2 regions of the Acidovorax sp. GW823-FHT01C06 genome follow, and region 1 is predicted to be linked to the other one. Evidence: riboswitches for the same ligand, from Rfam matches in the RefSeq annotation. Region 1 holds a riboswitch; the other holds the start of a gene.

Evidence for each region. A riboswitch is a leader RNA that binds a small molecule or an ion and turns the genes downstream of it on or off. The one in region 1 is predicted to bind S-adenosylhomocysteine.
Region 2: it holds a riboswitch for S-adenosylhomocysteine, as region 1 does, so the genes downstream of both, ahcY (adenosylhomocysteinase) here and metH (methionine synthase) in region 1, are expected to answer to the same signal.

The regions. Positions count from the first base shown of each region.
Region 1 covers NZ_JBXAKN010000001.1:98,110-112,502, reverse strand. Annotated here, with positions in the region: gene AC1RCS_RS00505 (serine hydrolase domain-containing protein) at 149-1,291, shown strand; gene AC1RCS_RS00500 (shikimate kinase) at 1,348-1,878, shown strand; gene AC1RCS_RS00495 (LysR family transcriptional regulator) at 1,991-2,926, opposite strand; gene AC1RCS_RS00490 (RidA family protein) at 3,141-3,545, shown strand; gene AC1RCS_RS00485 (putative Ig domain-containing protein) at 3,645-7,163, opposite strand; gene metH (methionine synthase) at 7,521-10,235, opposite strand; S-adenosyl-L-homocysteine riboswitch at 10,287-10,393, opposite strand; gene AC1RCS_RS00475 (IPTL-CTERM sorting domain-containing protein) at 10,424-12,127, opposite strand; gene AC1RCS_RS00470 (hypothetical protein) at 12,251-12,994, opposite strand; gene AC1RCS_RS00465 (aliphatic amidase) at 13,111-14,151, opposite strand; gene AC1RCS_RS00460 (FmdB family zinc ribbon protein) at 14,168-14,393, opposite strand, start outside.
Region 2 covers NZ_JBXAKN010000004.1:54,061-68,453, forward strand. Annotated here, with positions in the region: gene AC1RCS_RS10750 (HAD family hydrolase) at 1-416, opposite strand, end outside; gene AC1RCS_RS10755 (hypothetical protein) at 480-860, shown strand; gene AC1RCS_RS10760 (ArnT family glycosyltransferase) at 975-2,717, opposite strand; gene AC1RCS_RS10765 (glycosyltransferase family 2 protein) at 2,874-3,833, opposite strand; gene AC1RCS_RS10770 (EamA family transporter) at 3,857-4,201, opposite strand; gene AC1RCS_RS10775 (hypothetical protein) at 4,204-6,126, opposite strand; gene AC1RCS_RS10780 (peptide chain release factor 3) at 6,218-7,846, opposite strand; gene AC1RCS_RS10785 (SDR family oxidoreductase) at 7,993-8,775, opposite strand; gene AC1RCS_RS10790 (TetR/AcrR family transcriptional regulator) at 8,859-9,521, opposite strand; gene AC1RCS_RS10795 (DUF2855 family protein) at 9,600-10,697, shown strand; S-adenosyl-L-homocysteine riboswitch at 10,760-10,839, shown strand; gene ahcY (adenosylhomocysteinase) at 10,914-12,347, shown strand; gene AC1RCS_RS10805 (TlyA family RNA methyltransferase) at 12,461-13,459, shown strand; gene metF (methylenetetrahydrofolate reductase [NAD(P)H]) at 13,456-14,307, shown strand; gene AC1RCS_RS10815 (septal ring lytic transglycosylase RlpA family protein) at 14,307-14,393, shown strand, end outside.

The DNA.
Region 1 (14,393 bases):
ACCCAGCGATTGGCGGGTGCGCCAGTCATCTGCGCGACTTGCCGCCACAGGATGCCGCAACAGACTGAAACAATCCGTCCACCACCGGCGACGTTCCGACACGCGGAACTTGCGCGGGCCCCATTGCCACCACCGTCTCGAGGAACCCATGCACCCAGCCCCCCTGGCACGCCTGTGCCACGTACTTCAAGCCCATGTGGACCAGGGCCTGCTGCCCGGCGCGGTGGCGCTGGTGCACCACCAGGGCCGCACCGTGCTGCACCAGGCGGTGGGCGCACAGCGCCCCGGGGCGGACGCCCCCGCCATGGCGCACGACACGCTCTTTCGCATCTACTCGATGACCAAGCCGATTGCCTCGCTGGTGGCACTGATGCTCATGGAGGAAGGCCGCCTGCTGCTGGCACACCCCGTGTCGCACTACCTGCCCGCGTTTGCCGGGCAGCAGGTGTACGACCCGGCCACCGGCCAGCGGGCACCCGCGCCGCGCGCGGCCACCGTGCACGACCTGCTGCGCCACACCGCCGGCCTCAGCTACGCGTGGGAGGCGGGCCCGGTGCCCGACCTGTACCGCGCTGCCCGCATTGGTTCGCGCCGCCACACCAATGCCGGTCTCGCGGCCGCGCTGGGCCCCCTGCCGCTGGTGCATGCGCCCGGCAGCCGCTGGGAGTACAGCCGCGCCACGGATGTGCTGGGCGCCGTGCTCGAGGTGGTGGAAGGCGCGCCCCTGGGCACCATCCTGCAGCGCCGCGTGTTCGGGCCCCTGGGCATGCACGACACGGGCTTTAGCGTCCCTCCCCGGAACCTGCACCGGCTGGCCGAGCCCTTCGCGCGCGACCCCCAGACGGGTACCGAGGTCGCGCTGATCGACGTGGCCGCCCCGCCCGCGTTTGAATCCGCCGGGGGCGGGCTGGTGTCCACCGCCGCGGACTACGCGCGTTTCCTGCAGCTCCTGCTGGGCCGGGGCACCCTGGAAGGCACGGACGGCCCCGTGCGGCTGGCCAGCCGCGCCACGGTGGATTTCATGACGGCGGACCACCTGGGCGGCATCCCCACGGCCGGCGACGTGCTGCCCCCCGGCTACGGATTCGGGCTGGGCGTGGCGGTGCGCACGGCCACCGGGCTGGCGACGCGCCCCGGCTCGGCGGGGCACTACAGCTGGAGCGGACTGGGCGGCACCTTCTTCCTCGTGGACCCGGCGCAGGACCTGTTCGCCATCCTGCTCACACAGGCCCCGGGACAACTGCGCTACCTGAGCGAGCTGTATCCGGCCCTGGTGTACGCCGCGCTCTGAGCGCCCGCCGCCTTACACTCTGCGTCCAGTTGGGCAGCCATAACAACAGGAAATTTATGCAGATTCGCTGTGCACTGGTCGGTATGCCCGGCTCGGGCAAATCCACCATCGGCCGGCAACTCGCCCACCGGGCGGGTGTTCCATTCGTCGACCTGGACCACCGGCTGGAGCAGACCCTCGGCACCACCATCCGCAGCTTTTTCGAAGCGGAAGGCGAAGCGCGCTTTCGCGATGTCGAGTCCCAGGTCCTGGCCGAGGTGGCGCAGGAGCCTGGCGGCATGGTGCTCTCCACCGGTGGCGGCGCCGTGCTGCGCCCGGCCAACCGGGAGGTGCTGCGCCGCTTCGGCAACGTGCTGTACCTGCGCGCCTCGCCCGAAGAGATCTACCGCCGCGTCAAGCACGACAAGACCCGGCCACTGCTGCAGGTGGGCAACCCCATGGACAAGCTGCGCGAGCTGTACGCGCACCGCGACGGCCTGTACCGCGAAACGGCCCACTTCGTGATCGAGACCGGCCGCCCCACGGTGCACACGCTGGTCAACATGATCATGATGCAGCTGGAGATGGCGGCGGGCGCGCAGGGGTAGGTTTCCTGGCGGTTGATGGCTGCGCGGCGGGCTTCAGCGGTTTGGGTTGACCGGCCATCCTGAAGCTGAATGGGCCCCGGGCGCTTATCCATGAACCCTGAATGCTATATTTTCAATAGCTTTCATCGGCACGCCGCACCGCCACCGGTGCATGCAGCGCCATCAGCTCCACCACCCAGTCAATGAACACCCGGACCTTGGCGCTCACATGGCGGTTGGGCGGGTAGGCCACGTACAGGGGCATGGGGTCCATCGTCCAGCCTTCAAACAATGGCACCAGTTCGCCGCTGGCCGCGTGCGGCCGCGCCATGTAGCTGGGCAGCCACAGCACCCCCATGCCGGCCAGCCCTGCGGCCAGATAGGCATTGCCGTCGTCCATCGCGCACACGTAGCGGCCCTGCACGTGGATGCTCTCGCCGCCGCGGCGCATGGCATAGGGAACCGGCTTGCCGGTGCGCGCCCACAGGAAACCCACGATGCGGTGGTGCGAGTCCTCCAGCTCCCCCGGATGCGCGGGCACGCCCGCGTGCCGCAGGTAGCTGGGAGCGGCAAACACGCGCAGTGCGAGCTCGCCCACCTGGCGGGCGATGAGGGACTGGTCGGTGAGGGTGCCGCCGCGCACCACGCAGTCGACGTTCTCGCCCAGCATGTCCACGCGGCGGTCGCTCACGCCCATGTCGAGCTGGATGTCGGGATACCGCGCGTGGAACGCGGGCAGCGCGGGGACGAGGACGAGCCGGGCCAGGGGGCTGGGCACATCCACCCGCAGGCGGCCCCGGGGCGCGGCGGCGGCGGTGGAGAGGCTGGTCTCGGCGTCGTCCAGGTCGGCCAGCAGGCGCACCACGCGCTCGTAGTAGGCGGCGCCATCGGCGGTGACATGGACCTTGCGCGTGGTGCGGTTGAACAGCCGGACCCGCAGGCGTGCCTCCAGTTGCTGCACCAGCTGGGTCACCGTGGTCTTGCTCATGTGCAGGGTTGCCGCCGCCTTGGTGAAGCTGCCGGTTTCCACCACCCGCGCGAAGGCCTGCATTGCGTCAAAACGGTCCATGGGGATGCTCCGGTGCGGCCGCCTCAGGGGGCCCGTGGGGGTGCGCGGGTCGAGCCCGTGCCGCGCTCCAATGGGCCTGGTGCGGCCCGCGATTGTTTGGATTCTAAGAACAGTGATGGACAGGCTTGCCTCTTTATCGGCCGGCCCCGCGCTTCTACAGTGCCTTCATCGTCAACACGGGGCGGCTTGCCGGCCCCACCGAAGGAGTTTTTTCATGGCCCAACGTGATGTGGTGTTTCCGGCCGGTCGCCAGGCGCTGTACGAGCGCAACCGCTATTCGCCGGCGGTGCGGTCCAACGGTTTTCTGTTCGTGTCGGGCCAGGTGGGCAGCCGCGAGGATGGCTCGCCCGAGCCCGACCTGAAGGCGCAGGTGCGGCGGGCGTTCACCAACCTGGACGCGGTGCTGCAGGCGGCGGGCTGCACCTTTGACGATGTGGTGGACGTGACGATGTTTGTCGTCAACCCCGAGGCGAACTTTGAAGCGGTGTGGAGCATCGTGCCCGAGTTCTGGGGCGAGGCGCCCCACCCCACGCTGACGGGCATTGGCGTGACCTGGCTGTATGGGTTTCAGTTCGAGATCAAGGTGATTGCCCGGCTGCCGCAAGGCCAGGGCGGCTGAATCTTGCAGGGAGCGGATGGCTGCAATCTTTGAATGAAATGGGGCCCCAGCGCTTATCCCGAAAGCGCTGGCAGCTATGATTTTCATATCAACCGCACATCACCCCGCGCCCCGGCGGCGCTGGCCTGCGGCCACGGCCAGCAGACCCAGGGCCAGCCACCAGATCAGCCCGTCGCCCAGCGGCACGGCCGTGGCGGCCAGCCCGAAGCCCGCGCCGCCCGCGTCCACGACGGCGCCGTTGGCGGCCAGGTCATCATCCCCCAGGGCGCCGTCGGTGATGGAGAAGGTCGCCACCGCGCCCGCCACCCCGGCGGGCAGGGTGTACCAGCGTGGCGCCGCGTTGGGCGGGCTGGCCGGCGTGGGGCCGTACTTCCAGTACTGGGTGTGGGCCGGCAGCGCGCCGGGGTAGGTGATGGTGAACTGCAGCGTGCTGCCCGGCGTGCAGCCCGTGGTGGCGAAGTCAAACAGCCCGTGCGGAAACTGCACCCCCGCCGGGGCGCTGTGGGCGGGCGGGCTGGACGCGTGGCCCGACGGCGGGATGAACTGCGCGCTGGCGAACACGCACCCCGCACCGCCGCCGCCAAAGCTGGCCGTGATGGTGCCCGAGCCCGTGGGGGACGGGCCGCTGTAGGTCTGCGCCAGCGCCACCTGCAGCGTGTAGGCCTGGCTGCCTGCATAGGCCGCCCCGCTGGCGTCGGTGGCCGTGACGGTGAAATGGTAGGTGCCCGGTGCGCCCACGGTACCGGCCAGCACGCCGGCCGTGCTCAGCGCCAGGCCCGGGGGCAAGGCGCCGGTGCTCACGGCATAGCTGTGCGGGGCCAGCCCACCGGCCGCCGCGAGGGCCTGGCTGTAGGCGCTGTACGCGCCGGCAGCGGGCAGCGTGGCGGGCGCCAGGGTGACGGTGGGGGCTCCCACCGTGAGCGCCACAGCCTGCGCGCCGTTGAACGGGCCGGCGCCGGTGCTGCTGTCGGTGGCGGTGAGGTGGAGGTTGAACGCACCGGCCACCGAGGGCGTGCCCGACACCGTGGCGCTGTCGGCCGTGGTGGCCGTGACCGACAGGCCCGGGGGCAGGTTCTGCACCTGCAGGCCCGTGTAGGGGGCGGCGCCGCCGCTCCAGGTGAAGGTGCGGGTGTAGGCGCTGCCCACCGTGGCGGTCTGCGCACTGTTGGGGCTGACCACCAGGGTGGGCGGGCTCACGGTCAGCGTGACGGTGGCGGGCGACGATGTGCCGGAGGTGTTGGTGGCGGTATAGGCAAGACTGTCACTGCCCGCATAGCCCGGCGTGGGCGTGTACTGGAGGGTGGTGCCACTGACCATCGCCGTGCCGTGCGCGGCCGGCGTGGTGAGGGCCAGCGACGTGGCCGCCCCGCCGGAGAGGCTCAGCGGCACGGCGTTGCCGCTGGAGCCATAGGCCACCGTGTGCGCCGAGTGGCTGGCCACCGGCGCCGCATCGGCCACCACCAGCGTGTAGGCGCGCGTGGCGGTGTAGGGGCCGGTGCCGGTGCTGCTGTCGGTGGCGGTCACGCTGAAGTTGAAGGACCCCGTGGCCGTGGGCGTGCCCGACAGCACGCCACCCGCGCTGAGCAGCAGCCCGCCCGGCAACGCCCCGGCCGTGACGGCATGGGTGTACGGCGCCGTGCCGCCCGATGCCGCGAGCGGGGTGCTGTAGGCCACGGTGCGCGTGCCGCCCGGCACGGTGGCGGGGGCCAGCGACACCGTGGGGCTGGCAATGGCCACGGTATAGGCCTGCGAGCCCGCATACGGCCCCGGAAAGGCGCTGCTGTCGGTGGCGGTGACCGTGAAATTGAACGCACCGCCCGCCGTGGGCATGCCGCCGAGCAGCCCGCCGGTGGACAAGGCCAGCCCCGTGGGCAGCGCGCCCGCCGTCACCGCGAATGCATAAGGGCCTGCGCCACCGCTCCCCGCCAGGGTCTGGCTGTAGGCCGCCGCCACCGTGCCGACCGGCAGGGTGCCGGGGCCGACGGCCACAGGCACATCGTCGTTGGTGATGGTGCCCAGGCCCTGGTTGTCGGCGATGGTGGCGTTGACGGCGCCGCTCAGGTGGACGAAGAAGGTCTCGTGGGCCTCGGGCGTGGTGTCGCCGACCACGGGCACCGTGACGGTGAGCAAGGTTTGCCCTGGCATGAAAGTCAGCGTGCCGCTGGTGGCGGTGTAGTCGCCGGGCTGCGTGGCCGTGCCGTTGGCCGTGGCGTAGTTGACGCTGGTGGTGAAGCCACTCGGCGCGCTCAGGGACACGGTGAAGACGGCGCCGGTGGTACCGCCGTGGCCCTCCACCACGGTCACATCGTTGATCGACAGGCTGGGGGCCGCGTCGTCGTTGACGATGGTGCCCTGGCCCTGCGCGTCGCCCGCCACGGCATTCACCAGATTGGTCACATTCACCCAAAACGTCCTGTCCGGCTGGAAGAGCGCATTGCCCGGCACCTGCACCACGAAGGGGTAGGTGCTGCTGCCTGCGGGTATGGCCTGGCCCGCGAGGCTGTGCGCCACGTAGTCGGCCCCCGCGGTGGCCGAGCCATTGGCCGTGGCGATGTCGAAGGTGACGCCGCCCGGCCCGGCGGGCGCGCTGAGGCTGACCGTGAAACTGAAATGGGCCATGCCCGCATTGCCTTCGCTGGCCGCCACGTCGTTGATGGACAGCACGGGCTGCTGGCTGACCACCAGCGTGTAGTTCTCCAGCTCGAAATAGCTCCCAGGCCCCGTGCTGGCGTCCGTGACCCGCAAGGTCACCGGGTAGCTGCCCAGGGACGCCGCCGTGGTGCCGCTGACCACGCCCGCGCCGGAGATGCTGATGCCCGCCGGGAAGCTGCCCGTCTCCAGCAGATAGCTGTAGGGCGGCACACCGCCCGTGGTGGCCAGTGCTTGCGAGAAGGGCTGGCCCTGCACCGCCGTTCCCGTGGGGGTGGCCAGCGCCAGGCTCGGGTTGCCCACCGTGCCGGTGTAGCCCTTGTCCACGAACAGGCCGCCATGGCCGGTGGAGCGCACGCTGAAGGTGTAGCCCCCGCGCCGGGTGGGCGTGCCGGTGATGGCGCCCGAACCGGCCAGGCCGAGGCCCGGGGGCAGCGCGCCGCCTTGCAGCGTGTAGGTGTATGGCGCCGTGCCGCCGCTGGCGCTGAGGGCCTGCGAAAACGGCGTGCCCGCCGTCAGGGCGGGCAATGTTGCGGGTGCGACCGCAATGGGAGACGACGAGGGATGGATGGTGACCGTCACGCCCACGACGCTTTGCGCAGTGGCGTTGCCCGATGCGTCGGTGAACTCGAAGTAGTCGCTGGTGGCGCTGTTGCCATTGTGGCTGTAGTCCAGGACCCAGTTCGGTCCGGTGATGCGCAGGTTGGCACTGCCATGCACCGGCAACGCCGGCCCGTCCACCGGACCGGTGCCCGCCCAGCCAATACCTGGCGTGCAGTCGGTCACGTCGATGGTGACCGTGCCGCCTTGCGTGACCCCACCACCCTTGGCCGGGCAGATGAGCGAGGTGTGCGCGGCGCTGGCCATGCCAGGCTGCAGCAAACCCGCCAGCAGCGCCGCGCAAGCCAGCAGGCGCAGGGCCGCATGATGGAGCCCCTCCGGAAATCCATGGAAACGCAGCATTGGCATCGCCCCTACACAGTTCTTTGTCTTGTGCTTGGGCGGGCCCTGCGCGGCCCACGGCGGGAGCCACTGTCCTGTGAAAAGTGCAGCGGCAGCGCCGCACCGAGCTTGTCCCAATCGTGGCTGATTACATGCTGCGCCCTGGCAAATAGCATCCCTCCTGAAGTAGGGTTCCCACTGCCGAAAACACGCGCCAGGCATGGCGCAGGCGCGCCGGTCTGGAGGCAGGCCCATGGCTTGCGAAGCGCTTTCCGGCAAAGCCGCCAACAGAAAGGCCCCGCGTGCGGGGCCTTTCTGTCTATTCAATCAAATCAGCCCCTGGCGCTTATCCATCAAGCGCCAGAAGCTATAAAATCAATAGCATCACAGATTCGGCGCCAGCAACCGCTCCAGCACCTTCTCATCCATCCTGCGGCGCTGCGCCATGTCGTGCAACTGGTCTTCACCGATCTTGCCGACGTTGAAGTACACGGCATCCGGATGACCGATGTAGAAGCCGCTCACGCTGGCCGCCGGCATCATGGCCAGGCTTTCGGTGAGGGTCATGCCGATGTCTTCGCACTGCAGCACACGGAACAGCTCGCTCTTGGCGCTGTGGTCGGGGCAGGCGGGGTAGCCGGGCGCGGGGCGGATGCCGCGGTACTTCTCGGCGATCATGTCGTCGTTGCTCAGCGCCTCGCCGGCGGCATAGCCCCACAGGTCGGTGCGCACGCGGTGGTGCAGGGCTTCGGCAAAGGCTTCGGCCAGGCGGTCGGCCAGGCTCTTGAACAGGATGGCGGAGTAGTCGTCCAGCGCGTCGATGAAGGCCTTTTCCTTCTTCTCGATCCCCAGGCCCGCCGTCACGGCGAACATGCCGGCGTAGTCGGCAATGCCGCTTTCCTTGGGCGCCACGAAGTCGGCCAGGCAGCGGCTGGGGCGGGTCACGCCGTCGATGGTGTGCTTTTCCGCTTGCTGGCGCAGGCCGTACCAGGTCATGGCGACCTCGGTGCGGGTGTCGTCGGTGTAGAACTCGATGTCGTCGTCGTTCACGCTGTTGGCGGGCAGCAGCGCCATCACGCCGCTGGCCGTGAGCCACCGGCCTTCGATGATTTTTTTCAGCATGGCCTGGCCATCGGCAAACACCCGCGTGGCCTCCACGCCCACCACCTCATCGGTGAGGATGGCGGGGTACGGGCCGGCCAGGTCCCAGGTCTGGAAGAACGGGCCCCAGTCGATGTACCTGGCCAGCTCGGCCAGGTCGAAGTTCTTGAACACGCGGCGGCCCAGCGCACGTGGCACGGCGGGCTGGTAGGCGGACCAGTCCACGGGTGTCTTGTTCGCGCGGATCTTGGCCAGGGGCCACAGGGGCGTGGCCTTCTTGTTGGCGTGCTGGATGCGCACCTTGTCGTAGTCGGCATTCAGCTCGTCCACGTAGTTCTGCACGCCGTCGCCCAGCAGGCTCTGCGCCACGCTGACGCTGCGCGAGGCATCGGGAACGTAGACCACGGGGCCTTCGTAGTGCGGCGCGATCTTCACGGCGGTGTGCACGCGGCTGGTGGTGGCGCCGCCGATGAGCAGCGGGATCTTCTTGATGCGGAAGTGCTCGTCCTTCTGCATCTCGCCCGCGACGTACTGCATTTCTTCCAGGCTGGGGGTGATCAGGCCCGACAGGCCCACGATGTCGGCGCCCTCGACCTTGGCGCGCGCCAGGATCTCGTGGCAGGGCACCATCACGCCCATGTTCACCACCTCGAAGTTGTTGCACTGGAGCACGACGGTGACGATGTTCTTGCCGATGTCGTGCACGTCGCCCTTGACGGTGGCGATGACGATCTTGCCCTTGCTGCGCACGTCGCGCCCTGCCAGTTCGTCCTGGCGCTTTTCTTCCTCGATGTAGGGGATCAGGTGGGCCACGGCGGACTTCATCACGCGCGCGCTTTTCACCACCTGGGGCAGGAACATCTTGCCGGCGCCGAACAAATCGCCCACCACGTTCATGCCGTCCATGAGCGGGCCCTCGATCACGTGCAGCGGACGGCCGCCCCTGGCCAGGATCTCGCGGTAGGCCTCTTCGGTGTCCTCGGTGATGAAGTCGGTGATGCCGTGCACCAGCGCGTGCGACAGGCGCTCGCCCACGGTCTTGGGGTGCTCGGGCGTGCCGCGCCATTCGAGTTTCTTGCTCTCGTCCTTGGCGCCGCTCTTGGCGGTTTCGGCGATCTCGACCAGGCGCTCGCCGGCGTCGGGGCGGCGGTTGAGCACCACGTCTTCCACGCGCTCGCGCAGCACGGGCTCCAGGTCGTCGTACACACCCACCATGCCGGCATTGACGATGCCCATGTCCATGCCCGCCTTGATGGCGTGGTACAGGAACACGGTGTGGATGGCCTCGCGCACGGGGTCGTTGCCCCGGAAGCTGAACGACACGTTCGACACGCCGCCCGAGACCTTGGCGCCCGGCAGGTTCTGCTTGATCCAGCGCACGGCCTCGATGAAATCGACGGCGTAGTTGTTGTGCTCTTCGATGCCGGTGGCCACGGCGAAGATGTTGGGGTCGAAGATGATGTCTTCGGGCGGGAAACCCACTTCATCGACCAGGATGCGGTAGGCGCGTTCGCAGATTTCGATCTTGCGTTCGTAGGTGTCGGCCTGGCCTTTTTCGTCAAACGCCATGACCACCGCAGCGGCGCCGTAGCGGCGCACCAGGCGCGCCTCGTGCTTGAACTTGTCCACGCCCTCCTTCATGGAGATGGAGTTGACGATGCCCTTGCCCTGCACGCAACGCAGGCCGGCTTCGATCACCTCCCACTTGGAGCTGTCCACCATGATGGGCACCCGCGCGATGTCGGGCTCGGACGCGATGAGCTGCAGAAAGCGCACCATGGCGGCCTTGCTGTCGAGCATGGCCTCGTCCATGTTGATGTCGATGACCTGGGCGCCGTTCTCCACCTGCTGGCGCGCCACGGCCAGGGCCTCTTCGTACTGGCCGTTCAGAATCATGCGCGCGAACGCCTTGGAGCCGGTGACGTTGGTGCGCTCGCCGATGTTGACGAACAGCGTGCCCTCGCCAATGGAGACAGGCTCCAGGCCGGACAACTTCATGGGGGGGACGGACAAATCTGACATAAGGCTCACCTGCGCGGCACAAGGGGGTTCAGGTGAGCGTCGTTGTCAATGTACTGAGGGATGCGCGGCCCAAGCCTGACGAGCCGCCATGCCCCACCAGGGCACGGCAAGCCGCTGCAACGCTCCTTGGACCAAGGGGCCGATTGTAGTTGGCCCGCCCGCGGTCAGCGCATCTGGCGGCGCTGGCCCAGCGCGACCAGCAGCACCAGGCCGGCGAGCAGCCACAGCGCCCATTCCGACAGGGACGGAATCGCGCTCGGGGCCGCCGCGATGGTGTCGGTGTCGGTGGCGCTGTTGTTGCCGGGGTTGGGGTCGGTCACGCCACCTGGGGCCGCGACGGTCGCGGTGTTGACCAGTGTCCCCGTCGCCGACGCGCCCACCGTGGCGCTGACGGTGTAGGTCACCGATCCGCCCGCGGGCAGGTTGACGGTGTCGTTGATGCTGCCACTGCCCGCCGCCGTGCAGGTGCCGCCGCCCGCGCCCACGCAGGTCCAGGTGCCGGTCAGCACCGCGGGCAGGGTGTCCGCCACCGTTGCCCCAGCGACGCCGGAGGGCCCGGCATTGCTCGCGGTGATGGTGTAGGTCACCGAGCCGCCCGGGGTGGCCGTGGTCACGCCATCCGTCTTGGTGATGGCCAAATCCGCCTGCGGCGTGACGGTGTCGGTGTCGGTGGCGCTGTTGTTGGCCGGGTTGGGGTCGGTCACCCCGCCCGGTGCCGTCACCGTCGCCGTGTTGACCAGCGTTCCCGTGGCCGCCGCACTCACCGTGGCGCTGACGGTGTAGGTCACCGAGCCGCCCGCGGGCAGGTTGACGGTGTCGCTGATATTGCCGCTGCCCGCCGCCGTGCAGGTGCCTCCGCCCGCGCCGACGCAGGTCCAGGTGCCCGTGAGGGCGGCGGGGAAGGTGTCCACCACGCCCGCGCCTGCGGCGTTCGATGGGCCGGCGTTGCTGGCGGTGATGGTGTAGGTGACCGAGCCGCCCGGAACGGCCGTGGTCACGCCATCCGTCTTGGTGATGGCCAGGTCGGCTTGCGACGCGAGGGTGTCGGTGTCGGTGGCGCTGTTGTTGGCGGGGTTGGGATCGGTCACCCCGCCCGGCGCTGTCACCGTCGCCGTGTTGACCAGCGTTCCGGTCGCCGAACCGCTGATCGTGGCGCTCACCGTGTAGGTGACCGATCCCCCCGCGGGCAGGTTGACGATGTCGTTGATGTTGCCGCTGCCCGCCGCCGTGCAGGTGCCACCGCCCGCGCCGACGCAGGTCCAGGTGCCGGTGAGCGCGGCAGGGAAGGTATCGAGCACCGCGGCCCCCGACGCGTTGGACGGCCCCGCGTTGCTGGCGGTGATGGTGTACGTCACCGATCCGCCCGGAACGGCCGTGGTCACGCCATCGGTCTTGGTGATGGACAGATCCGCCTGTGGCGTGAGCGTGTCGGAGTCGGTGGCGCTGTTGTTGGCTGGGTTGGGGTCGTTCACGGCAGACGTCACCGTCGCGGTGTTGGTCAGCGTGCCCGTCGCAGACGCATTGATCACGGCGCTCACCGTGTAAGTCACCGAGCCGCCCGCGGGCAGATTGACGCCATCGTTGATGTTGCCGCTGCCCGCCGCCGTGCAGGTGCCGCCGCCCGCGCCCACGCAGGTCCAGGTGCCGGTGAGCACGGCCGGAAAAGTGTCCGCCACCGTGGCACCGACGGCGGGGTCCGGCCCTGCATTGCTGGCGGTGATGGTGTAGGTCACCGATCCGCCCGGCGTGGCCGTGGTCACTCCATCGGTCTTTGTGATGGAAAGGTCCGCGTCTTGGGCATGCGCTGCGGTCGCGGCCACCATGGCCAACAAGAACGCAGTGAGCCACAGCAATGCACGTTGGCGCATGGTGAAGTCCCGATTTGGAGTGGAAGGGTGGCCAAAGTGTAACGCCACGTTTCCATCTGGAACGTTCATGCGCGTCGGCGCGCGCTGACGGCGCGTCCCGCGCTGGACGCGGTCGAATCGCCCTTAACGCACCGGCAGAAACTGCAGGAAAGTCCCGCCCACGATACCCTGCACGTAGCTGATGGCAGCGCGACGGTACTTTTCGGTGGTCAGGGCGGCCAGCAGGTCGAGCCGCGCGATGACCTTGCCGAACTCGCGCTCGAAGCTCAGGTTGCGGCCCTGGGGCCCGATTTCGTCGGCCAGCAGCAGCGGCTGGCCCTGGGCATTGCGGCGCTGGGCCAGCAGCCACACGGCGCTTTCCACATTGCGCGCGGCGTTGTAGAGGTGCTGGGCATCCACACCATCGAGCAAGAAGAACTCGGTCTTGCCGCCATGGGCCGTGATGATCATGTCGGCCGTCGCATGGATGAACGCCGCCACGCGGTCTCCCGCAAACTCCGGCGCCAGCGCAAAGCCCATCGCGGCGATGTCACGACGCCCCTGCAGTGGCGCCCAGGGCTGGCGCTGCAGGATGGCCGTGCGCACCTGCTCGGCGGCGTGCTCGCGGCTGGTGGTGCTGGTCTTGCGCCATTCGGCGGGGTTGCGGCGGTAGAGCTTGTCCATGAGGCGGAACAAGCCCTCCAGGTTCTCCTGCATGGCCAGCGTGGCCAGGCGGTTCATGTCGGACTGGGCCAGCTCACCGGGCGCGGCGGATGCGCCCTTGACCTCGCCGCGCTGCGTGGGCGCGTTGCCCGCGCAGCCCGCGAGCACGGCGCACAGCAGCGCACAGGACGACATCCACAGGATAGAAAAGAACGGCCCACGCATGGGGGCCGATTATCGGGCGCAGTGCGGGCCTCGCACAGTCGGTTGACACTGTTTGAAGATCTCAGGCCGCTGCAATGCATCGAACGGGCGAACCCGCGCCACACCCCCCGTTGGCGTCAGCTGCGGCCTGCGCTGTCAGGGTTGGGGATGCCCTCCATCGGGCATTCCTCGGTGCCCACCATGGGCCGCGTGATGGCTTCCACGGCCTTGCGCGTGCCTTCGGGGTCATTCACCCAGCGGGTGTAGAAGTCATACGGGCAGGCGGCCACGCCCTGGTCCCCGTCGCGGGAGTTGATCATGCCGGTGTAGCCCCGGTGCAGCAGCTTGAAGAGGTGGTTTTCGGACTGCCCGTTCCTGCGGAAGTCGCGGATCAGGCTTTTTGACAACGCTGCGTACTGCACCCCGTATTCCTCCTCGCCGCATTCACCCAGCGTTCGGCCATCAAAGCCAATCAGCGCGCTGTGGCCAAAGTAGCTGTACACGCCGTCGAACCCGGCGGCATTGGCCACGGCCACGTAGGTGTTGTTGGCAAAGGCCATGGCCTTGCTCATCAGAATCTGTTGCTCCTTGGCGGGGTACATGTAGCCCTGGCACCGCACGATGAGCTCAGCGCCCTTCATGGCGCAGTCGCGCCAGATCTCGGGGTAGTTGCCGTCGTCGCAGATGATGAGGCTGATCTTCAGGCCCTTGGGGCCTTCGCTCACGTACGTGGTGTCCCCCGGGTACCAGCCTTCGATGGGGGTCCAGGGCATGATCTTGCGGTACTTCTGCACGATCTCGCCCTGGTCGTTCATCAGGATCAAGGTGTTGTACGGCACCTTGTGCGGATGCTTCTCATGGCGCTCGCCGGTGAGCGAGAAAACGCCCCACACCTTGGCCTTGCGGCAGGCGGCGGCGAAGATCTCGGTCTCCTCGCCGGGGATGGTGGCCGCCGTGTCCATCATCTCCTGGGCGTCGTACATGATGCCGTGGGTGCTGTACTCCGGGAAGATCACCAGGTCCATGCCGGGCAGGCCGGTCTTCATGCCCACCAGCATGTCCGCGATCTTGCGCGCGTTGTCCAGCACCTCGGCCTTGCTGTGCAGGCGTGGCATCTTGTAGTTGACCACCGCCACGCCAACGGTGTCCTTGCTGCTGGAGATATCGCCGTGAATCATGGTGAAGCATCCCCAATCAATGAGAAATCATCCAGGGCCGTTTGCTGGGAAACGCCTTGGCGCCGCTGGGCGCCGTCACCGTGGCCTTGCGGCTTTGCGATGACGAACAGCAACCACAGCCTGCGGGGTGCTTGAGGCGGGCGTAGTCGCCCGAGCGCTGCGGCTCGTGCCGCGCGCGCTCGTTGGTGGCGATGGCGCTGCGTGCGGACGCACTCATGAGCGCCAGGCGCGGCGCGGTGGCA
Region 2 (14,393 bases), on a different contig from region 1:
TCGCGCCCCGCGCTGTCGCTGCTCAAGTCCACGCCGGGCACTTCGGCCGCCACCAGGGCCGCGATCTCGCGCATGCGCGCCTGGTTGGCGCTGCGCGTGGCGGCGTCCTGCTGGTAGCGCTTGGCCAGCGGCTGCCCGGAGCCCGGGCCCCGCGCAAACGCCACGGCACCGTTCTCCGCCACCATCGCATCCACGGGCCAGGCCGCGCCCGCGCCTGCGGTCATGAAGGGCTCGCACCAGCCGATCGGCCGGCCGGTGATGGGGATGACCACGAGGCCCGCCGCCTTCAGGTCGGCCAGCGCCTGCAGCGCGTCGGGCGTGATGGCGCCCTCGGTGGTCAGGGTGTCGTCGATGTCGGTGAAAACGCCCACCAGGTCGCGGCGGGCCTCCGGGGGCCAAAGGTTCAGGGCTTGCATGCGGTATGTCGTTATGCTGCGGCTCTTGCGCAAGAGAGCGCCATTGTCCGGGAGATAGTTGTCGTGCAGCGTGGGGCCTTGATCTTCTTCTTCTTCTTCTTCATGTGGGCGGGGTGCTGCGCTGCGGCCCCCGCCATGGCGCGGGCGCACGGCGATTCAGCGGCCGTCTGCCAGCGCGCGGCCGGCAAGCTCGATGGCCTGGTCCCGGAATGGCGCGACCTCGTCGTGGAGTTCAAGGCCGAAGCCAGGAACCCGTCCGTGCTGGCCCTGGCCGAAGAGCACCGCCAGGGCCGCCTGAAGGCCGGCTTCCTGCACCACTGCCAGCGCGAGTGGGGCACCCACCAGGCCACCTTCGTGTGCTTCAGCGGGTCGGTCACGGCGCTGGGGCTGGCGCTGTGCTTGCAGAAGGACACCAATCCCCATGGGTGGGAGTACCGGCCCTGAGGCCGGTCGCGCATTTTGGTGGTGGCGAGGGGCGTGTTTTCAGGTTGCTTGAAGACACGGACTCATCTCCACGCGCCCGCCCCCCGCGGGTTGTGGTCTCGAAGCCCTCCTGTTTCACCGGAGGTTGGAGAGATGTGGCAAGAGGCGGTATAGCCGGACATGGTGGTCGGTATGCAGCAACTCGAACCATTCGGAAAATCCCGGTCGGTTCGTCACATCGGGGAAGCGCGACGTGTCGACAACAAGCGCGTCGAACCCACCGGCGGCGAGCTTGCGGTGCAACGCCGGCGCAGAGAGATTCTGTACGTCGCGGTAGCGCCACGGCCCGAATACATCACCCCACACAGTCTGGGGGGCATAGTAGAGAGAGTCTTCCAGGCCGAGTTGGTAGAGCCGGCCCGCCGGGCGCAGCCGCAGGTGTTCCCACATTCCATAGCCATTGACCTCGGCACGCAGCAATTGCTCTCTTGCCGCGGGGGTGGTTGCGAGATGTTTGGTTTGTTTGTGGAGCGCCATCCCGGCAGCGACGGAGAGGGTGCCCAGCAGCAGCCAGGTCGTGGCGCGCGTGAGCGACGCAGGCCAATGTGCAGCCAAGCGCTGGACCAACGGCAGACAGGTGCCCACGGAAAGAAGGGCCAGTAAGGGGTACGCTGGCATCAAATACCTGGGGTAGCGCGAACTGGAACACCAGACAATCAGCATCCATGCAGTGAGCCACATGGCTTGGCGCCCTCCGGGTGAACGGCGCAGCGTCGGGACGAAGGGTGCCAGCAATGCGGGCCACAGCGCCCAGTGCGGAAGCGCTGCATTGCGCCGCAAGTCGTCGAACTGCGCTCTGTAGTCCCCGGTATCCCAGTCGTTGAAGCCAAAGAGCGGGCCGCCAATCGGGTTGAAGGGATCTCCCGTGGAGATGAAGTTGCGCGCGTACCAATAGATGCACGGCAACGCCGTGGCGGCGATGACGATCAGCCAGGTGGAAGTGCGCCGGTCTCGGACCAGCAACGCTGCTGCGAAGAAAGGCAGCAGGCCAAGCGCCTGGTACTTGGAGCCCAAGGCGATGCCGAGCAGGAATCCGCTGGCAATCAACCACCGGCGCTTGGCGGTGCTGCAAGCCTGCTGAAATGCGACCGCGGCACACAGCACAAACAGCGTGACGCCCATGTCGATGTATGCATTTTCGAACTCCGCCTTGGTGAGCACCAACCAGAGGACGGCTGCCAGGCATCCTGCGGCACGGTTCAGATGCAGCGCGCCCAAGCCGTAGATCATCCACGCGGTCAGCCACCCGGCCGAGGCATGCAGCAGGTGCGGCACCACGTCGTTGCCGAACAGCAGCGCGGCGGCATACAGCAGGTCGAAGTTGTAGGGGAACCAGGGATATCGCAGCGGGGCATTGACTTGAAGCCGGCCACTCTCAGCCCATTGCCGCGCGTGGGGCAGGTGGTACATCAGCTCGTCCCAGGCCAAGGGAGGCGACAGCGGCCTGACCAGCAAGGAGGCCATGGCGATGACGAGGCAGGCCAGGGCAACTTGGCCACCAAAACCTGCCGTGGGCAGCCGGTCTGAGACCGATGGTGTTTTGCGGTGTTCGGACAGGGCCTGTGTGAGGCCCATCACGAAGCCCCCCAGCCCCAGGGCGGCGATCCAGTATCTATTGAATAGACCTGCGATTCCGAGCGCCTGCAGCAGGCAGATGGCGACGCCCAGCCCGACCGCAGTGGAGAACGCCATGGCCAGGACTGGAGACGGGAGTTCCACCTGGAGCCGGGCAAGGGCCATGCGGCCCGTGCCCCAGCAAGTCAGCAGGAGAGCCCCCAGCACGGCATAGTGCGAGAGCACATAGACGGCCGTGGTCACTTCTCCCGTCCTGGAAGGCCGGGCGAGGCGTTGATGAAGCCAGCCGCCGCCGGGATGTGGTCAATGCCGCCAGGGTTGTCGAAAACGGGTGGGGTTTGCTCCAAGCCAGGACATGGGAACGGCGGAGGCGCTAAATCCATCGGGTAGCCTTGACCGTCACGCGGTCTCATCGAGAAGTCGGCTCAGTGGCTCGACGGGTACATTGCTGACGTCGTGGTGGAGGAAGGCGATCCAGCATTGGATGCCAACGATCACAGGCAGCGCGGCCAGCATGACCGTGCCACTGGTTGCCGGCTCGGCATGAAGCACTCCGTTGATCCATCCATAGATGCCAAACGAAAGCCCGAAGCTCAGCAACGCCAGGCCCGCCAGACTGTACAGTGAGCCCACATTGAAATCGCGGACGAGGTAACTGTAGATGTAGCGTCGCCACAGCCGTGATGCATGCTTGAGCAGGAACTCCGGGAGCACCCTGCCAACCTCCAGGTGCGATTGTTCGTTGGCATATACAGCGTCCATGGGGACATCCTTGACCACGGCGCGCACGGTATTCAGGCGAAACAGCATGTCGGTTTCGAAGAAATAGCGCTGTTCGAGCTTGTCCAGCGGCAACTCGGCCAGTACGCAGGTGCGCGCCGCCGTATAACCGTTGGTTGGATCCATGATGTTCCAGTAGCCGCAACTGAGCTTGGTCATGAAGGACAGTACGGCGTTGCCGAACAGCCGCACCGGTGGCATGCCCTGCACCGACTCGGGCCGGAAGAAGCGGTTGCCCTTCGTATAGTCGGCCTCACCCCGCAGCAGCGGCCGCACAAATTGTGGCAGCAATGCCGGGTTCATCTGGCCATCGCCATCTATTTTCACCACGATGTCCATGCCGTCGGCGATAGCTGCCTTGTAGGCGGTGACGATGGCGCCGCCCACGCCTCGGTTCTGCGGGTTGTACAGCACCCGCACGCGCGCATCGCGGTTGTTCTCCTCGATGAAACGTCCGCTGCCATCGGGGCAGGCGTCATCGACGGCGTAGACAACCTCGACGTCGGGGCCGATGCCGGCAATCACATCGAGTACATGCCGGGTGACCTTGTAGCAGGGAATTGCGACTGCAATGCGCATCTGGGTTTCCTTGTGTCTGCGACTCAGTGCGATGCCAAGGCCACGCCCGCAAGGATTAGCGCTCCGCCAGCCAGGGTGCGCCAGTGCAGCGGTTCGCCAAGGAACAGGCAGGCCAGCACTGGCACGATCAGGAACGCCAGGCCCATAAACGGATAGGCCAGATGCAGTGGAGCATGCCGCAAGATCCACACCCACCCAAGCGTGGTCAAACCGTACAGCGCGAGCGATGCGAGTAGCCATCCGTTGAACACCCAGTCGAGGATCTGAGGCTCCGGCGGTAGCGACTGGGCGGCCTGTTTGAATAGCAGTTGGCCAACCGAAATGCAGACTACGCACAGCAGGGTAAGAAGACTCAGTTGCATTGTCATCATCAAAGGCCCGTGAGTTGCTGGTAGGCATGTTCGGTATACAAGGACTCCAGCAGGCGTGCGCCGTTCCATCGCACCAATGTGCCCACCGGGCAATGGAATGTCAAACGCAGGTCCCCTGCGGCATCGGGACGCAAGTCCGCATTGGCGTGCACGGCGTAGAGGCGGGGTTGGCCATCGGCCCGCAGATTGACCCGCGAAACGGGGCGCTCCGTCCCGAGCTCGGGACGTGTGTACGTGACGTGCGCGATCCGGCACCGGCTCATTCGCTGGGATTGGACCGCCATGTGGACTTCCCAGAGCGCGTTGTACCGCCGCTGCTGCCTGAGCGATGCGACCTCCTCAGCGGAAACGGACAAGGCCAATACCGCTGGTGATTCGGTCATCAGCCACTGTCCATCGGGTTGGCGGGCCATCCCGCTCGCCGATAGGCCGGCATGGTCCGAAAAAACCAGCCGTTCACGGTGCGCCCCTATACGATTGTTGTCAATGGCTACCATTTCATAGCGGCGGACCGTGTTGAAGCACAGCACCGCGATCACGAGCAAGGCGGGTAACGTGATCACCCCAGGCCACAAGTTGACCCGCTGGCATGTCGCCGGGTTGCGGCCGATCAGGGCTAGGTGCCATCGGCTGGGGTGCCAACCTCCCGCAAACCGATATGGGTGCAGAAAATAGGCGGTGCTGAAGCCCGTCAACAACAGCAACCATGGGTCGAGCAGTGCAGAGCTATAGCGGCTGTTGTAGAGAATGGGCAGCAGCTGTGCAAGTACTAGGCCGCCGACTCCTGCGAGAAACAGCCACATCACCAGTTGCCGCCCTGCTGACCATGGCGGCGACGCCGTTGTGGTGGAGGCGAAATGGGGAGTTGGAAGTCGATGCCGGAATGCGGTCCAGCCCTCGTGGCGCCACACCCAAGCCATGTGGATGGTGCACGCCGCCAGGGCCAGCCATTCAAACAGCCGGATGGTGCGCAGCGCATTGCCGTGCACTGCGAGTGAGGCAGGATGGTGCGCCATCCACCACCAGAGTTTGCGTGAGAAAAACGCAAGACCTTCACCCAAAGACAGACTACCGATCTGTATCCAGGCTGCGGAAGACGCCACACGATCCGCAGCGAGGGTCAGGTGATCACGGTTCCCGGTGACCTTGAGGACCAAATCGTTGATGTCATAGGCCAGTCCGAGAAACGCGGGCTCGGTTCCCTGGAACAGCGGGTGCACCCCCAGGTAGAGGCCGGTGCCGGCACCCGTTCCCAGCCCCCAGAGTCCAAAAAGCAGCCCGTTCTTCAAAGTTAGCATGGCAGGCAATGCCAAGCTGATACCGAGGATCCAGGCCATTTGCCTGCACAGCCGTGCGGCAGCTTGCCAAGGGGGCCGCGCGCTTCGGCGCCAGTGCCATGCCAGAAGCAGGGTGGCGAGCAGGCCCAGCGGAACCAGCAACTGCAGCACAGGCCGCGACAGCAGGGTCAGCGTCAGGAACGCCGCACTGGACGCGCGCAGGGTGCGCGATTCGTTTTGACCAATCAACCACTCGGCAATTGTCCAGAGCCAGCCAAAAAGGCCGAAAAGGAAGATGGGCTCCGTCAACTCCGTGGGGAAGTACTTGATCAGTTCTGGGTGCAAGGCGAGCAGCGCAATGGCGACCACACCGGCGCGGAGTCCACCCAGCAAGGTCGCGCAGCGCCATGCGGCCAGCATGCAGCCTGCCCACAGCACGCAGTTGGCTCCACGGATCCAGACGGGATCGGCGCCCCACAGTGCGGGCCATACATAGCCGAGTGGTGCGACCCTGTAGCTTGCAGCGGATGCAAAAAAAGACCAGCCCTGATCCAGCAGCGCTCTTGCGGCTGGCAGATAAACATACTCAGCGTCCGGGTGCAGTCCACCCTTCATCTGTGGGTAGATGCGCAGCCAGCCGATCATGCAGCCCAGCAAGGGCCACATCCAGGCAGCCCATGGTTTCCTATTGTGAAAGGACATTGCAGAGAGATGGGGCACGCGGGGGGCGCTGGGCTCAGCCCGCCTTCTGCAGCGCCAGGCCCGCATGCTCGCGCAGCGGGTGGAAGTGGATCTTGGGAAACCGCTCCTGCGCCAGGCGCACGTCATAGGGGCTGGTGCACAGGTAGGCCAGCGTATCGGCCGCGTCGTGCGCCAGGCGCAGCGGGTAGGCGTCCGTGAAGGCGCGCAGGTCGGCCGCGTTGTCGGCCGTGATCCAGCGGGCGCCCGTGTACTGGCAGCCTTCCAGGCGCACGTCGGCGTCGTACTCGGCCTTCAGGCGGTGCTGCACCACCTCGAACTGCAGCTGGCCCACGGCGCCCAGCAGCATGTTGCCGCCGGCGTCGGGCTTGAAGACCTGGATCGCGCCTTCCTCGCCCAGCTGGGCCAGGCCCTGCTGCAGCTGCTTGGTGCGCAGGGGGTTCTTGAGCACCACGGTCATGAACATCTCGGGCGCGAAGAACGGCAGGCCGGTGAACTGCAGGTTGGCGCCGTCGGTGATGGTGTCCCCGAGCTGCACGCCGCCGTGGGTGGTGAAGCCGATGATGTCGCCCGCGTAGGCTTCTTCCACCGCCTCGCGGCGCTGGCTCATGAAGGTCACCACGCTGGTGGGGCGCAGTTCCTTGGCGGTGCGCTGCACCTTGAGCTTCATGCCCGGCATGTACTTGCCCGAGGCCACCCGCACGAAGGCGATGCGGTCGCGGTGGTTGGCGTCCATGTTGGCCTGCACCTTGAAGACCACGCCGGCGAAGCCCTCGTCCTCGGGCTGGATGGTCTTGACCACGGGCTGCTTGTTGACCTCGAGCGTGCTCACGCGCGGGCCGGGCGGCGGGGCCATGTCCACCAGGGCGTCGAGCACTTCCATCACCCCGAAGTTGTTCACCCCCGAGCCGAAGAACACGGGCGTGAGCTTGCCGGCCAGGAAGGCCTCGTGGTCCCAGGCGGGCGATGCGCCCACGGCCAGTTCCATGCTCTCCAGCGCCGCATCGAACTCGGCGCCGAAGCGCGCACGCAGCGTGGCCTCGTCGGACAGCGGGATGGCCTCGAAGTCCTGCGGGCGGCGCTCGCTGCCGGACTCGAACACCGTCATCGTCTGGGTGCGCAGGTTGATGATGCCGCCGAAGGCCTTGCCCTGGCCCACGGGCCAGGTCATGGGGCAGCAGGGCATGCCCAGTTCGCGCTCGACCTCGTCCATGATGTCCAGCGGGTCGCGCACCTCGCGGTCCATCTTGTTCACGAAGGTGATGATGGGCGTGTCGCGCTGGCGGCAAACCTCGATCAGGCGGCGTGTCTGCGCTTCCACGCCGTTGGCCGCGTCGATCACCATCAGCGCCGAATCGACGGCGGTGAGCACGCGGTAGGTGTCTTCCGAGAAGTCCTTGTGGCCGGGCGTGTCGAGCAGGTTGATCACGTGTTCGCGGTACAGCATCTGCATCACCGACGAGGCCACCGAGATGCCGCGCTGCTTTTCGATCTCCATCCAGTCCGAGGTGGCATGGCGGCTGGCCTTGCGGCCCTTGACGGCACCGGCGATCTGGATCGCGCCCGAGAACAGCAGCAGCTTTTCCGTCAGCGTCGTCTTACCGGCGTCGGGGTGGGAAATGATGGCAAAGGTGCGGCGGCGCCGGGTTTCTGAGGCGTAGGACACAGGGGGGTTCCAGAAGAGGGGCAGGGCGCGCTGCGGCAGGACTCTGCGGCAGTCGGCGCGGCAGGCGCAGCGGCGCCCGGAAGCGGCGATTTTACCGGCGCCCGCTGCGAACCCTCTTCCGGCCGTTCTTCAACGCCCGTTTCCGTTCAGCTGGCCTGTGCCTGCGCCTGGGCGTGCCGGGCATACATCTTCTGCATGCCGCCCAGCCAGCGCTCGTAGTCCTGCCCCTTGTTGCGGAAGTACTGCGCCACTTCGGGGTGGGGCAGCACCAGGAAGCGCCCGTCCTGCATGGCGGCCAGCACGTCGCCCGCCACCTGTTCGGGCGGCAGGATGCCGTCGTGCGAGGCCGAACCGCCATCGCCCGTCACCATGGCGGTCTGCACCGACTGCGGGCACAGGCAGGCCACACCCACGCCCTTGCGGCCATAGGCGATGCGCAGCCACTCGGCGAAGGCCACGGCGGCATGCTTGGTGACGGCGTAGGGGGCGGACTCGACGATGGTCAGCAGCCCGGCCGCCGAGGCCGTGACGAGGAAGAAGCCCTCGCCGCGCTCCACCATCTCGGGCACCACGGCGCGTGCGGCCCACACGTGGGCCATGCCGTGGATGTTCCACATGGCGTCCCACAGTGGGTCCTCGAGTTCGATGCCGCCCGGGCGGCCCAGGATGCCTGCGTTGGAGATGTAGGCATCGACCCGGCCGTAGCGCTCGCGCGTGGTGGCCACCAGCGCCTGGATGTCGGCCTCCTTCGACACATCGCAGCGCACGGCCAGGCCACCGATCTCGTCGGCCACGGCCTGCGCGGGCGCGAGGTGCAGGTCGGCCACGACCACGGCGCGGGCGCCTTCCTGCGCAAAACGCCGCGCGATGCTGCGGCCGATGCCGCTGGCGCCGCCGGTGACGATGATGACCTTGTCCTTGGGGTCCATGCAGTGCTCCGTTGGTGTTTTTTGGTGAGGGCGCCAGTGTCGGGCGGCCCGCGGGGCAAGGCAGCCGCGCAGGTGACAGGGCTTCAGCCCGGCGCGCTGGCGGCCTGCAGGATGGCGGCGCAGCACAGTTGCTCCACACCGTCGGCCCACTGCCGCATGGCGGGGGGATCGAGCTGCAGCAGCAGCGCATAGCGCCGCCCACCCCAGGCCGAGAGGTGCAGCGCCTGCAGCAGTGCTTGCCCGGGCGGGCGGGGCAGGTCGGTGCAGGCGGCAATCACCCGGCCCCAGGCGGCGGCCAGCTCTTCGTGCACGCGGCGGTGGTGCCGGGGCTCGGCCATCTGCGCCTCCAGCGCCAGCATGTCGGGGTGGAAGGGCGGCAGCCCGGGCGCATCCACGCCGCACACCAGGCGCACGAGATGGTGAATGCGCTGCGTCCATGGCAGGCCCTCGGGCTGCACGGCCTCGCGGTCGATGGCGGCGAGCAGGGCCTCGACGCAGTGGCGCACATAGCCCGACAGCAGCGCTGTCTTGTTGGGGAAATAGTCGTACAGCGTGCCGACGGAAATGCCGGTTTCCAGCGCCACATTGCGCGTGGTGAGCTTGTCCCAGCCGTCGCGTTGCCAAATCCGAACAAAGGCGTCGTAGATGGCCTGCACCGTGAAGCGCGCCCGGGCCTGGCGGGGGCGCTTGAGCGGCCTGGGGGCCGCGCTGGAGCTGGCGGCAAGGGTCTTGCGCGGCGGGTTCACCGGTTTCCGAACCCACGCGGCGGCAGGGCGCCATACAGTGCCCTGAGTGTTTTTTCACCCTTGAAACGGAGACTTTCCATGACGCTGCTCACCCGCCTGTTGACCGACAGGAATGCATTGAATCACACCCGCACCGAGGAGCTCCCCCTTGCTCCACTGCAGCCCGGCGAGGCCCTGCTGCGCGTGGACCGCGTGGCGGTGACCACGAACAACATCACCTACGCCGCCTTTGGCGACGCGATGAAGTACTGGGACTTTTTCCCCACGGGCGAAGCGGGCTGGGGCCACATGCCCGTGTGGGGCTTTGCCGACGTGGTGGCCTCCGGCGTGCAGGGCGTGGCCGTGGGCGAGCGCTTCTACGGCTACTGGCCCATTGCGAGCCATGTGCGCATGGCGCCGGTGCGCGTGACGGCCCGGGGCTTCTACGACGGCGCGGAGCACCGCCAGTCGCTCACCTCGGCCTACAACCAGTACACGCGCACCAGCGCCGACCCGGCATACCGGGCAGGCGATGAAAACTACCAGATGCTGGTGCGGCCGCTGTTCATCACGTCGTTCATGCTGGCGGACTTCCTGCAGGACAACGGATTTTTCGGCGCGCGGCGGCTGCTGTTCTCCAGCGCATCGAGCAAGACGGCCTACGGCACCGCGTTCTGCCTGGAGGGGCCCGGGCAGATCGAGCGCCTGGGGCTCACCGCGCCGCGCAACAGTGCCTTCGTGCAGGGCCTGGGCTGCTACCAGCGCACGGTGGCGTATGGTGAGCTGGAGGCCCTGGATGCCGGTGTGCCCACGCTGTATGTCGATTTCTCGGGCGACGAGGATCTGCGCTCGCGCGTGCACCACCACCTGGGCGATGCCCTGGTGTACGACTGCTATGCGGGGTCGGCGCAGAACACGCACTTCCTGCGCGACACGGCCCTGCCGGGGCCCGCGCCCGTGTTCTATTTCGCGCCGGTGCAGATCAGGAAGCGCAATGCGGACTGGGGCCCCGAGGTGGTCAACCAGAAGTTCAATGCCGCCCAGCGCGCGTTCATCGACCGCGTCGGCAGCGCGCACCAGCCCTGGATGCGGGTGCGCGAACACCAGGGTTTCGCGGCGGCGCAGGCCCTGGTCGAGGACCTGCATGCGGGCCGCATCGATCCGCAGGAAGGCCACGTGGTCGTGCTGGCGCCGTAGCGCGGCCCAAGGCACCGAGGCGGGGCGCTCCCTCGCCTCCCGCACTTGCTTTTATAATCCGCCGATCCGAGGAGCGTTGCAGCGTCCCCAGCACTGGCGGGGCGTGAGGCTCGGAGTCATCTAGCAACGACGCTCATCCACTTCTCGTGTGGTGAGCCTTCCGTCTCATCCCCGCGCTGAATGTGGTCTTTCAAACATGCTTTGGAGCACACCATCATGAACGCACGCGTCAACGCCCCGGTCAACACCGACTGCATCATTGCCGACATCGGCCTGGCCGCCTGGGGCCGTAAAGAGATCCGCATCGCCGAAACGGAGATGCCCGGCCTGATGGCCATCCGCGAGGAATTCGCCGCCAAGCAGGCGCTCAAGGGCGCCCGCATCACCGGCAGCCTGCACATGACGATCCAGACCGCCGTGCTGATCGAGACGCTGCAGGCCCTGGGTGCCGAGGTGCGCTGGGCTTCGTGCAACATCTTCTCCACGCAGGACCACGCCGCCGCCGCGATTGCCGCCAGCGGCACGCCCGTGTTCGCCGTGAAGGGCGAGACCTTGGCCGAATACTGGGACTACACCCACCGCATTTTCGACTTCGGCCCCGCCGGCACCGAAGGCGAAGGCCCCAACCTGATCCTGGACGACGGCGGCGACGCCACGCTGCTGATGCACCTGGGCAAGCGCGCCGAAAAGGACGCATCGCTGATCGCCAACCCCACCAGCGAAGAAGAAACCTGCCTGTTCGCCTCCATCAAGGCCAAGCTGGCCGTGGACCCGACCTGGTACAGCCGCAAGAGCGCGCAGATCATCGGCGTGACCGAAGAGACCACGACCGGCGTGCACCGCTTGAAGGAAATGTCGGCCAAGGGCTCGCTGATGTTCCGCGCGATCAACGTGAACGACTCGGTGACCAAGAGCAAGTTCGACAACCTGTACGGCTGCCGCGAGTCGCTGGTGGACGGCATCAAGCGCGCCACCGACGTGATGATCGCCGGCAAGGTGGCCTGCGTGGCCGGCTACGGCGACGTGGGCAAGGGCTCTGCCCAGGCCCTGCGCGCCCTGAGCGCCCAGGTCTGGGTGACCGAGATCGACCCCATCAACGCCCTGCAGGCCGCGATGGAAGGCTACAAGGTCGTGACGATGGAATACGCCGCCGACAAGGCCGACATCTTCGTGACCACCACCGGCAACAAGGACGTGATCACCCACGACCACATGAAGGCCATGAAGGACCAGGCCATCGTCTGCAACATCGGCCACTTCGACAACGAGATCCAGGTCGCGACGCTCGAGCAGTACGAGTGGGAAGAGATCAAGCCCCAGGTGGACCACGTGATCTTCCCGGACGGCAAGCGCATCATCCTGCTGGCCAAGGGCCGCCTGGTGAACCTGGGCTGCGGCACGGGCCACCCGAGCTTCGTGATGTCGTCGAGCTTCGCCAACCAGACCATCGCCCAGATCGAGCTGTTCACCCACAGCGACTACTACGAGAACGGCAAGGTCTACGTGCTGCCCAAGCACCTCGACGAGAAGGTGGCGCGCCTGCACCTCAAGAAGGTGGGCGCGATGCTGACGGAACTTTCCGACGAGCAGGCCGCCTACATCGGTGTGCCCAAGCAAGGCCCGTACAAGCCCGACACGTACCGCTACTGATCGTGCGGGTGGCTGTTGGTGCTCCTTTTTTGGGAGCGGCCAGCGCTTGTGGATAAAGCGGTAGAAGCCATTTTGGCTATGAAATCCATCGTCGATTGACGAGAGAGTGACGCATGCGCGCAGATGTTTTTTTGGTGGAGTCCGGCCATGCGGCCACGCGTTCGCAGGCACAGCGACTGATTGCTGCAGGCGTCGAGTGGCGCCTGTCGCCGCTCGCGCCCTGGCAGAAGGTGGCCAAGAACGGCGATGACATCCCGTCCGTGGCCGAGGTGAAGCTGCTGGACGATGCCGAGGCCAAGTACATCTCGCGCGGCGGGCTCAAGCTGGAAGGCGCCTTGGGGGCCACGGGCCTGCCCGTGGCCGGGCTGCGCTGCCTGGATGTGGGGCAGAGCACCGGCGGGTTCACCGATTGCCTGTTGCAGCAGGGCGCGGCGCAGGTCGTCGGCGTGGACGTGGGCCACGGCCAGCTGCACGAGCGGCTGCACAGCGATCTGCGGGTGGTTTGCGTCGAGGGCGTGAATGCGCGCTCGCTGACCGCCGAGGCGCTGCAGCAGGCGTGCGAGGACGCGCTCTCCGAAGCCGTCGATGTGGACGAGGACAACGAGACCCAGCCCGAGGCGCCCTACAGCTGGATGCGCAACGGCGGGCTGGTGGACGACGCCTACGATGACAGCGGCGACGCCAAGGACCAGGACATCGAAGCCTTCAAGTCCGAGCGTGCGCAGCGTGCCGAGGCGCGCGCGCTGGGCACGCTGCCCGTCCAGCGCCGGCGCCGCGCCGAATGCGCGGGCGTGGACACGACCCCGTTGTTCGACGTGGTGGTGGGCGACCTGTCCTTCATTTCGCTGACCCTGGTGCTGCCTGCCATCGCCGCATTCCTGCGGCCCGACGGCCACCTGCTCATGCTGGTCAAGCCGCAGTTCGAACTGCAGCCCGGCCAGGTGGGCAAGGGCGGCATCGTGCGCGACGAGGCGCTGTACGCCGTGGTGGAAAAGCGCATCCGTGACTGCTGCGCCGAACTGGGCCTGGCGGTGCACGCCTGGCTGGACAGCCCGATCCAGGGTGGCGACGGCAACCGTGAATTTTTTGTTTATGCGAGGAGGGCCACATGATTGCTGCCAATGCCCAGGGCATCGGTTTCCCGGTGAGCTTCGAGTTTTTCCCGCCCAAGACGCCGGAGGGGGCCGACAAGCTGCGCACCGCGCGCCAGCAGCTGTATGCGCTGCACCCTGATTTCTGTTCGGTGACCTACGGCGCGGGCGGTTCCACGCAGGAGGGCACGTTTGGCACGGTGCGCGAAATCCTGGCCGAGGGGGTCGGCGCAGCCTCGCACTTCTCGTGCATTGGCGCCACGCGCCAGTCCGTGCGCGAGCAGCTTGCCATGCTCAAGGACATGGGCGTCAAGCGCCTGGTCGCGCTGCGCGGTGATCTGCCCAGCGGCTATGGCGCGGGCGGGGAGTTCCACTACGCCAGCGACCTGGTGGCCTTCATCCGTGCGGAGACCGGCCGGGACTTCCACATCGAGGTGGCGGCCTACCCCGAGGTCCACCCCCAGGCCAAGTCGCCCGAGGCGGACCTGAAGGCGTACATCGCCAAGGTGCAGGCCGGAGCGGACTCGGCGATCACCCAGTATTTCTACAACAGCGATGCGTACTTCCGCTTCGTGGAAGACACGCAGCGCCTGGGCGCCGATGTGCCCGTGGTGCCCGGCATCATGCCCATCGGCAGCTCCACCCAGCTGATGCGCTTCTCGGACGCCTGCGGCGCCGAGATTCCCCGCTGGATACGCCTGCGCCTGCAGTCTTTCGGCGACGACACGGCGAGCATCAAGGCCTTTGGCCTGGATGTGGTGACCGACCTGTGCGACCGGTTGCGCAGTGCCGGCGTGCCGGCCCTGCACTTCTACACGATGAACCAGAGTGCCGCGACGCTGGAGATCTGTCGCCGGCTGGGGATCTGATGCGCCAGCCGCGCGGCGATGCCGCGGTGGCGGGCCCGGTGGAGGGCCGCCGGGCCGCCCTGTGGTGGAAGGTGCTCGGGGTGGTC